Regions from separate parts of the Agromyces sp. NPDC060279 genome, predicted to be linked through region 2. Evidence: predicted binding sites of a transcription regulator. Region 2 holds the regulator's gene; the other holds the start of a gene.
What was found. Region 2 encodes HrcA, which represses chaperone genes, less so after heat shock. Its sites were predicted from a motif close to TTNGCACTCGNNNNNNNCGAGTGCNAA; they were not measured.
Positions count from the first base shown of each region.

Region 1: the regulator HrcA is predicted to act here: its motif matches at 3,618-3,644, upstream of groL (chaperonin GroEL).

Region 1 is NZ_JBHXBK010000001.1:837,413-842,561, reverse strand. It holds tRNA gene ACFWE1_RS03950 (tRNA-Thr) at 1-6, shown strand, start outside; gene ACFWE1_RS03945 (DMT family transporter) at 8-1,039, shown strand; gene ACFWE1_RS03940 (nitroreductase family protein) at 1,044-1,592, opposite strand; gene msrB (peptide-methionine (R)-S-oxide reductase MsrB) at 1,595-1,996, opposite strand; gene ACFWE1_RS03930 (DUF3263 domain-containing protein) at 2,265-2,555, shown strand; gene ACFWE1_RS03925 (LytR C-terminal domain-containing protein) at 2,584-3,129, shown strand; gene ACFWE1_RS03920 (cold-shock protein) at 3,292-3,495, shown strand; gene groL (chaperonin GroEL) at 3,687-5,149, shown strand, end outside.
Region 2 is NZ_JBHXBK010000003.1:186,980-192,128, reverse strand. It holds gene ACFWE1_RS12015 (DUF1990 family protein) at 1-117, shown strand, start outside; gene hemW (radical SAM family heme chaperone HemW) at 121-1,344, shown strand; gene ACFWE1_RS12005 (DUF4870 domain-containing protein) at 1,424-1,843, opposite strand; gene ACFWE1_RS12000 (DUF4870 domain-containing protein) at 1,979-2,386, opposite strand; gene hrcA (heat-inducible transcriptional repressor HrcA) at 2,568-3,590, shown strand; gene dnaJ (molecular chaperone DnaJ) at 3,648-4,748, shown strand; gene ACFWE1_RS11985 (16S rRNA (uracil(1498)-N(3))-methyltransferase) at 4,750-5,149, shown strand, end outside.

The DNA.
Region 1 (5,149 bases), on a different contig from region 2:
CCGGCACTTGACCTCCATCGACCGTTCCCAGTCAGCGGGCGCCGGCTCCTCGGCCGGCCCCGCCGAGCACCAGCACCTCGAGCGCGGTCAGCTGCCCGTGGTGCTCGCACTCGTCATCGCCGTCGCCGCGGGCGGGCTCACCGCCGTGCAGTCGCGCATCAACGGCGAGTTCGCCCGCGTGGTCGGCGACCCGTACACGGCCGCCGCCATCTCGTTCGGCAGCGGGCTCGTGATCCTCTCGCTCGCGCTGTGCGTGTGGAAGCCGGGCCGCGTCGGCCTCGGCCGGGTGCGCGCGGCGCTCGCGGACCGTCGGCTCGCCTGGTGGATGCTCCTCGGCGGGCTCGCCGGAGCATGGTTCGTCACGACGCAGGGGCTCTCCGCCGCGACGCTCGGGGTGGCGCTGTTCACCGTGGCGATCGTCGCCGGGCAGACCGTCGGCGGCATCCTGTTCGACCTCATCGGGCTGGGCCCGGGCGGCCGTCGACGGCTGACGCCGACCCGGGTGCTCGGCGCCCTCCTCGCGCTCGGCGCGATCGCCTGGGCCGTCTCGGCGCAGCTCGCGCACGACGTGCCGCTCCTGCTCATGCTGCTGCCGTTCACGGCCGGCGTCGGTGTCGGCTGGCAGCAGGCCGTGAACGGGCGGGTCAAGCAGGCCGCGGGGAGCGCGCTGACGGCCACCTTCGGCAACTTCCTGGGCGGCACGATCGCGCTCGTCGTCGCGGCCGTCGTGCATGGCGCGATCGCGGGGTTCCCGGCGCTGCCCGGCACCTGGTGGCTCTACGTCGGCGGGGCGCTCGGCTGCGTCTTCATCGGGGCGCAGGCGGCCGTCGTCCGCACGATCGGCGTGCTCCTGCTCGCCCTGTGCGGAGTGGCGGGGCAGCTCGCCGCAGCCCTCGCGCTCGACCTGCTGCTGCCCACGGCCGAGCGTCCGCTGGAGTTCGCCACCGTCGGCGGCACCGTGCTCGCCCTCGTCGCCGTGATCGTCGCGAGCGTCCGCTGGTCGCGGCACGCGCACGCGGCGAAGAGCGGCGGCGCGTAACGGCTCAGCCGCGCGATTCGAAGCGCTCCGCGACGTCGGGATCACGCCGTTCGGGCCGGGGCTCCTCCGGGCGACCGCCGACGTAGAGCCAACCGAGCAGGAGCTCGCCCTCGGCGAGCCCGTGGAACTCGGCCACGGCCGCATCGCGCGTGTAGGGCCCGGAGCGCCACATGACGCCCCAGCCGGCCTCATCGAGCAGCAGGCTGAGCACGTGGGCGACGCCGGACGCGACCGCCTCCTGCTCCCAGGCGTGCACCTTGAAGTGCGGGCGGGTTGTCGCGACGACCGCGACGAGCAGCGGTGCGCGCAGCGGTTTCGCGGCGACCTTCTCGGGGTCGGCGCCCCGGGCGGATGCCGCCTCGCCGAGTGCCCGGCCGAGCCCTGCGCGGGCGTCGCCGCGGAGGGCGATCACCCGCCAGGGCGCGAGGGAGCCGTGGTCGGCCACCCGCCCGGCGGCCGCGAGCAGCTCGAGCAGCTCGGCGTCGTCGGGCGCGCGCTCGGTCACCTTGGGGGAGGAGCGGCGCCGGAGCGCCGCCTCCCTCGCCGAGGCCACGCTCAGGATTCCGGCGTGAAGTCGAGCGCGATCGAGTTCATGCAGTAGCGATCCCCGGTCGGGGTGCCGAAGCCGTCGGGGAAGACGTGCCCCAGGTGGGAGCCGCAGCTCGCGCAGCGCACCTCGGTGCGCACCATGCCGAGGCTCGTGTCCTCGATCAGCTCGACCGCCTCCGGCCGGACGGACTCGTAGAAGCTCGGCCATCCGCAGCCGGAGTCGAACTTCGTGCCGCTCTTGAACAGCTCGGCGCCGCACGCGGCGCACTGGTAGACCCCGGCGCGGTGCTCGTCGAGCAGCTCGCCCGTCCACGGACGCTCGGTCGCCGCCTCGCGCAGCACGGAGTACTGCTCGGGGTCGAGCTCCTGGCGCCACTGCTCGTCGCTCTTGTCGACCCGATAGCTCATTCTCGGAATCCTCTCGATTCGTTCCGCGCCGGGCGGATCCGCGAGCCGGGGTGGCTCGCGCGATCGCCGCCAGCTCCATCGTGGCAGGCTCGGCGCGCCGGGCAAACCCGGCATCGTCATACAACGTGCGCGGGTGCGGTGCTGTTCCCGGCGCCCCGAGGGCCGCTGGATGCCGAACACACGCCGTGCGCGCGGCCTCCTCTCGGCGGCCCGAGCCTAGGATGTGCTTCGAGGCGCGCACCGCGCGGCGAGAGCTGGAGGCGAGACGATGGGCGCAAGCGGCACGACGGGCGCGGACGCCGCGCTCGACGACCGCTCCGTGCGCATCCTCGCCTTCGAGGCGCGGTCCTGGCCCGACGCCGACGCCAAGAGCGAGGCCATCCGCCACGAGCTCGGGCTGAGCGGCGCCAGGTACTACCGGCTCCTCAGCGGGATCATCGAGCAGCCCGCCGCGCTGCGACACGATCCGCTCCTCGTGAACCGCCTCCTGCGCCTGCGCGACGCCCGCGTCGCCGCACGGGCGCTCCGGACTCCCACGCCCGGCCGGCCGCTCGACTGAGCGCGGCCCCGACGATCGAACTGGACCCATGGCGCAGAACTTTCCCCGCGACCGATTCGACAGCCTGCCGAACGGCATCGACCGCGTCGGCGCCCACCGTGCTCCCGAGCGGCGCGGCCGCGGATGGCTCGCCTTCGGCATCGCCGCACTGGTGACCCTGGTCCTCGTCGCGGCGGGGATCATCGGCCTCATGATCTTCAACGGCCGCCTCGACTTCGCCGAGCCCTCGACGCCGCCCCAGTCGGATCAGCCGGTCGAGACCGCCGCGCCGACCGTCGCCCCCGATGTGCCGGTGCTCGTGCTGAACGGCACGGACACGAGCGGGCTCGCCGCGACGGCCTCCGAGGCGCTGCAGGCCGCCGGTGTGCCCGTGTCCTCGGCGGCGAACGCGAGCGAGGACACCATCGAGACGACGATCGTCTACTACGCGAGCGAGGAGCTCGAGGGCGCGGCGCGCGGCGTGCTCGGCGCGCTCGGAGTCGGCGACGTCGGGCTCGATCCCTCCATCGCGGAGACCGGCGGCACGATTACCGTCGTCCTCGGCGCGGACTACGCGGCGGCGAACGCCGGCTGACCTGGCGGACGCCGGCTGCCGGGTCCCGGCTGAAGCGGAGAATCGTTGCCATTCTGCGACCTTTCCCGCCATTCAGGCTCTTGCGCGCGCCCGCCGGCTCTGTGAGCATGCTGAGCCGACGCGCAACTCTGCCGTCGTTCGAGTGCGAATCTGGGAGTGAGCATGGCGAACGGAACCGTCAAGTGGTTCAACGCTGAGAAGGGGTACGGCTTCATCACGGTCGATGGAGGTGGGCAGGACGTCTTCGTCCACTACTCCGCGATCGACATGAGCGGGTACAAGGTGCTCGAGGAGGGCCAGCAGGTCGCCTTCGAGCTCGGCACCGGATCGAAGGGCCCGCAGGCCGAATCGGTGCGCGCCGTCTGAGTCGCGACCGTTCCAGAACGCGCTCCCGGTCGGCGGGGGCGCGTTCTGTCGTGTCCGCCCGGCGGGATGTCGGCGGTGATCCGCTCGCCTTGCACTCTCGAACGCAGAGTGCCAGAATCGTCTTAGCACTCAGTCGTTTCGAGTGCTAACCACCATTCTTTTGACGTCCGTGAAGGGACGAGAGGAAACTCATGGCAAAGATCATCGCTTTCGACGAGGAAGCCCGTCGTGGGCTCGAGCGCGGCCTGAACACGCTCGCCGACGCGGTCAAGGTCACCCTCGGCCCGCGCGGCCGCAACGTGGTCCTCGAGAAGAAGTGGGGCGCCCCCACGATCACGAACGACGGCGTCTCGATCGCGAAGGAGATCGAGCTCGACGACCCGTACGAGAAGATCGGTGCGGAGCTCGTCAAGGAGGTCGCGAAGAAGACCGACGACGTCGCCGGTGACGGCACGACCACCTCGGTCGTCCTCGCCCAGGCGCTCGTGCGCGAGGGTCTCCGCAACGTTGCCGCCGGCGCCGACCCCATCTCGCTGAAGCGCGGCATCGAGAAGGCCGTCTCGGCCGTCTCGGAGGAGCTCCTCTCCGCCGCGAAGGAGATCGAGACCAAGGACGAGATCGCCGCCACCGCGTCGATCTCCGCCGCCGACCCCCAGATCGGCGAGATCATCGCCGAGGCGATCGACAAGGTCGGCAAGGAGGGCGTCGTCACCGTCGAGGAGTCGAACACCTTCGGCACCGAGCTCGAGCTGACCGAGGGCATGCGCTTCGACAAGGGCTACCTGTCGGCGTACTTCGTCACCGACCCCGAGCGCCAGGAAGCGGTCTTCGAGGACCCGTACATCCTCATCGCGAACAGCAAGGTCTCGAACATCAAGGACCTGCTGCCCATCGTCGACAAGGTGATCCAGACCGGCAAGCAGCTGCTCATCATCGCCGAGGACGTCGACGGCGAGGCGCTCGCGACCCTGATCGTCAACAAGGTCCGCGGCATCTTCAAGTCGGTCGCCGTCAAGGCTCCCGGCTTCGGCGACCGCCGCAAGGCCCAGCTGCAGGACATCGCCATCCTCACCGGTGGCCAGGTCATCAGCGAGGAGCTCGGCCTCAAGCTCGAGAACGTCACGCTCGACCTGCTCGGTCAGGCGCGCAAGGTCGTCATCACCAAGGACGAGACGACCATCGTCGAGGGCGCGGGCGACGCCGAGCAGATCGCCGGCCGTGTCGCGCAGATCCGCCAGGAGATCGAGAACACCGACTCCGACTACGACCGCGAGAAGCTCCAGGAGCGCCTCGCCAAGCTCGCCGGCGGCGTCGCCGTCATCAAGGCGGGCGCGGCGACCGAGGTCGAGCTCAAGGAGCGCAAGCACCGCATCGAGGACGCCGTCCGCAACGCGAAGGCGGCCGTCGAGGAGGGCATCGTCGCCGGTGGTGGCGTCGCGCTCATCCAGGCCGGCAAGGCGGCGTTCGAGAAGCTCGAGCTCGTCGGCGACGAGGCGACCGGTGCGAACATCGTCAAGGTCGCGATCGAGGCGCCGCTCAAGCAGATCGCCCTCAACGCGGGCCTCGAGCCGGGCGTCGTCGCGAACAAGGTCTCGGAGCTGCCCGCGGGTCACGGCCTCAACGCCGCGACCGGCGAGTACGGCGACCTGCTCGC
Region 2 (5,149 bases):
CGCTCGGCGCTGCAGACGGCGGGCGGCGCCCGCGCCGTCGTGGCCCCCGCCGTGCGCCGCCGCCGCCGCGAGCTCACCCAGCGGGAGCTGCGCGCGCTGCACCCCGCCTTCGTCTGAGCCGTGGCCGGACCGCTCCCCATCGGCGATCCCGCGCCGGCGGACGGGCTGCTGCCCGCCCAGACCATCGACGGCGTCGCCGAGCGTGCGCTCGGGCTGTACGTGCACGTGCCCTTCTGCCGCGTGCGCTGCGGGTACTGCGACTTCAACACGTACACGGCGACCGAGCTGCGCGGCGTCGCGCAGGCCGACTACGCAGGACAGGCGATCGGGGAACTGCGCTTCGGCGCGGCGGCGCTCGAGGCATCCGGTCTGCCGGCCCGCGAGCTCAGCACCGTGTTCTTCGGCGGCGGCACCCCGACGCTGCTGCCCGCCGCTCAGCTCGTCGAGATGCTCGCGGCCGCACGCCGCGAGTTCGGCATCCGCCCGGGTGCCGAGGTGACCACGGAAGCGAACCCGGACTCGGTGGATGCCGCGTACCTCGCCGAGCTCCGTGACGGCGGCTTCACCCGCGTCTCGTTCGGCATGCAGTCGGCGGTGCCGAGCGTGCTCGCGACCCTGGACCGCACGCACGACCCCGCGCGGGTGCCGCTCGTCGTCGCCTGGGCGCGCGAAGCGGGGCTCGACGTCAGCCTCGACCTGATCTACTCCACGCCGGGCGAGCGCCTGGTGGACTGGCGCACGAGTCTCGAGGCCGCCATCGCCGCCGAGCCCGACCATCTGAGTGCCTACTCGCTCATCGTCGAGGACGGCACGAAGCTCGCCCGCCAGGTGCGCCGCGGCGAGCTCGCCGCCCCCGACGACGACCTCGCCGCCGACATGTACGAGCTCGCCGACGAGCTGCTCGCCGAGGCTGGCTTCGGCTGGTACGAGGTGAGCAACTGGGCTCGCGGCGAGGCGCACCGTTCGCAGCACAACCTCGGGTACTGGCGCGGCGACGACTGGTGGGGCGTCGGGCCCGGCGCGCACAGCCACGTCGGCGGCGTGCGCTGGTGGAACGCGAAGCACCCGGCCGCGTACGCCGACCGCATCGCCGCCGGCGTCTCTCCGGCGGTCGGCCGGGAGACGCTCGACGCGGCGACGCGGGAGACCGAGCGGGTGCTGCTCGGCACCCGGATCCGCGAGGGGCTCGAGATCGCCTCGCTCCCCGAGCCGGGGCGCTCGGCGATCGCCGGCCTCATCGCCGACGAGCTCGTCGAGCCGAGGGCGGCGCTCGCCGGCCGGCTGACGCTCACTCGCCGCGGACGGCTGCTCGCCGACGCCGTGGTCCGGCGTCTGCTCGGCTGAGTCGCGCGGGCTCCGATCGGGCCGGAACGCCGAATCGCCCGCCTCCGCGGGGGAGACGGGCGATTCGAGGATGCGGTGATCAGCTCACGAACTTGATCGACATCGGGTAGACGTAGGGCTGGCCCTGGTTCGCCTTGATGGCCGCGATGATGCTGAACACGATCACCACGATGGCGACGGCGAGGATCACGAAGAAGCCGATGATGACGATGGTCAGGATGCCGCCGACGATGCTCGCGATGAGCATGGTGAGCTGGAAGTTCAGCGCCGTCGCGGTGTGCGCGCGCACGAACGGGCCCTTGTCCTTCAGCAGCAGGTACCCGAGCAGCGCCGGGATGAAGCCGAAGAAGATGCCGCCGATGTGCACGAGCGTCGCCCAGAGCTTCTCGTCGGCCGGGTTGAGCGGCTGCGACTGCTGGTAGGGGCTGCCGGGCGGGGGAGCCGGCGGGCCGGGAGGCGGCGGCGTCGGCGGGGTCGGTGGGGTGGGCACGTCGGTCATGGAAGGCCTCCTGGCTGCACCGCCTGCGCGGTGGGATGGTCGGACGCCTCCATGGTGGCAGAAACGGCGCGCCGGACGGAAGGGCCCGTCCGGCGCGCCGCCGGTGCTGCTGCGGCCTGGATCGGCCGAGTTCGACTACTTGATGAGCCGGAGCGCGAAGGGGTAGCGGTAGTGCTGCCCGTCCTTCACGCGCAGGAACGCGATGATCGAGAAGACGATGGAGATCACCCAGACGGCGAGCGAGATGAGGCCGCCGATGAGGATGATCGAGAGCACGGCGCCGATGACGTAGCCGATGAGCATCGTGATCTGGAAGTTCAGGGCCTCCTTCGCCTCGACGTTGGTGAACTGGCCGCGGTCCTTGAAGACGAGCCAGATGATCAGCGAGGGCAGGAAGCCGAGGATGCCGCCGAGGTGGGCGAAGGAGGCCCACTGGATGTCCTGGTCCTGCGGGAGCGGCCCGGCTGCGGCGGCCGGCTGCGGGGGCACGGGCTGCTGGGGCGGCACGTTCGGGTCGGGCGTCTGTGCGTTGGGGTCGGTCATGGCGATGCCTTTCGGGGCTGGGGATCGGCCGCGGCTCGTACGGACCCGTTCGGGGGACGGCGCGCGGACTCGGGATCACCGTAGCGCCGCCCGTGGGGCGTCGCAATGCCCGCGGCGCAGGATGTCGCGATAGGATTGGCACTCGAAGAAGACGAGTGCCAATGGACGGGAGGTGGGGCTGATGGTCTCCGATCGAGGGCTCGCCGTGCTCCGCGCGATCGTGCAGGACTACGTCGCCTCCCGCGAGCCGGTCGGCTCGAAGACGATCGTCGAGCGGCACGCCTTCGGCGTCTCGGCCGCGACGATCCGCAACGACATGGCCCTGCTCGAAGAGGAGGAGCTGATCGCGGCCCCGCACACCTCGTCCGGGCGCATCCCCACCGACAAGGGCTACCGCGTCTTCGTCGACCAGCTGAGCGAGCTGCGGCCGCTGAGCCAGGCCCAGCGCCACGCCATCGAGACCTTCCTCGGCGAGTCGAGCGACCTCGACGAGCTCCTGGCCCGCACCGTGCGGCTGATCGCGCAGCTCACCAACCAGCTCGCCGTCGTGCAGTACCCGAGCTTCGCGAACTCGCGGGTGCGCCACGTCGAGCTCGTGGCGCTCGCGCCCGACCGGGTGCTCTGCATCCTCATCACCGACTCCGGCCAGGTCGAGCAGCGCGTCGCCGAGCTCGGCTCGCCGGTCGACGAGCAGACGCTCGCCTCGCTCCGGGCCCGCTTCAACGAACTCGCCGCCGGGCGCACCCTCGCCGAGGCCGCGCAGGCGCTCTCAGGCGAGGTGCCCGCGGTCGACCCGCGGCACGCGCAGGTGCTGCACACGCTCGCGACCACCCTCGCCGAGCAGGCCCGCGTCCAGCGCGGCGACCGCCTCGTGGTCGCCGGCGCCGCGAACCTGGTGCGCACCGAGCAGGACTTCGCCGGCTCCATCCTCGGAGTGATCGAGGCCATCGAGGAGCAGGTCGTGCTGCTGAAGCTCTTCGGCGAGATGGCGTCCGATCAGCACGGCGTCGCCGTCAGCATCGGTCGCGAGAACGCCCCCTTCGGCCTCGCCGAGACCTCGGTCGTCGCGAGCTCGTTCGCGGTGGCCGGCCGCGACGTCTCGCGGCTCGGCGTCGTCGGCCCGACCCGCATGGATTACACCACGAGCATGGCGGCGGTCCGCGCGGTCGCGCGCTATCTCTCCCGCACGCTCGGCGAGCACTGACCCGCCGCCGTCATCGACCAGCCGCACCCCGGCACCCATCGAAAGGAACCGCCCTCCGTGGCAGACCACTACGAGGTCCTCGGCGTCTCCCGCGACGCCACCCCTGACGAGATCAAGAAGGCCTACCGCCGGCTCGCCCGCGAGCTGCACCCCGACGTCAACCCGGGCGCCGAGGCGTCCGAGCGCTTCAAGGAGGTGACGCACGCCTACGACGTGCTCTCCGACCCGAAGCAGCGCCAGCAGTACGACCTCGGCGGGCAGGGCGGCTTCGGCGGCCAGGCCGGCTTCGGGGGCTTCGGCGACATCTTCGAGACCTTCTTCGGCGGCGGCCAGCAGAGCCGGGGGCCGCGCTCGCGGCGCGAACGCGGGCAGGACGCGCTGATCCGCGTGGAGCTCGGCCTCGAGGAGGTCATCTTCGGCACGCACCGCGAGCTCGAGGTCGACACCGCGGTCGTCTGCGAGACGTGCCACGGCAGCTGCTGCGCCCCGGGCACCTCGCCCGTCACGTGCGACATCTGCCACGGCACCGGGCAGATCCAGCGCACCGTGCGCTCGCTGCTCGGCAACGTCGTCACCGCGAGCCCCTGCGGCTCCTGCCGCGGCTACGGCACGATCATCGCCACGCCCTGCGTGACCTGCCAGGGGCAGGGCCGGGTCCGGGCTCGTCGCACCGTGCCGGTCGACATTCCCGCCGGCGTCGACACGGGCCTCCGGCTGCAGATGCCGGGCTCGGGCGAGGCCGGTCCCGCCGGCGGCCCGAACGGCGACCTCTACCTCGAGATGAAGGTGAAGACGCACGAGGTCTTCAGCCGCGACGGCGACGACCTGCTCTGCACGCTCGAGGTCGCGATGACCGACGCCGTGCTCGGCACCAGCGCCACGGTGCACGCCCTCGACGGCGACGTCGAGCTCGAGCTGAAGCCGGGACTGCAGTCGGGCGAGGTGCTGACCGTCAAGGACCGCGGCGTCACGCGGCTCCGCGGCAACGGTCGTGGCGACCTCCGCATCGGCGTGCACGTCGTCACCCCGACGAAGCTCTCCGGCAAGGAGCGCGAGCTCGTCGAGAAGCTGGCCGCCGCGCGCAAGCAGAAGGCGCCCGAGCTCGCGCACTTCCAGCAGGGGCTCTTCGCGAAGCTCCGCGACCGGTTCCTCGGCTGAGATGGCGAGTCTCTACCTCGACGAGGGCGCGGAGCTGACGGCGATCGGCCCCGGCGACGTCGTGCGGCTCGGCGGGCAGGAGGCGCGCCACGCCGTCCAGGTCGCCCGGGTGCGCCTCGGCGAGCGGATCGCGATCGGCGACGGGCGCGGCACGGTCGTGTCCGGCCCGGTGCTCGAGAGCGGCCAGGGCGAGCTCACGATCGAGGTCGACGAGGCCCGGCGCGAGCAGCCGGCCGACCCCGCGCTCGTGCTCGTGCAGGCCCTCGCGAAGGGCGACCGCGACGAGCTCGCCGTCCAGGCCGCCACCGAGCTCGGCGTCGACCGCATCGTGCCGTGGTCCGCGGCGCGTTCCGTGTCGCGCTGGGACGGTGCGAAGGCCGAGAAGGGGCGGCAGCGCTGGG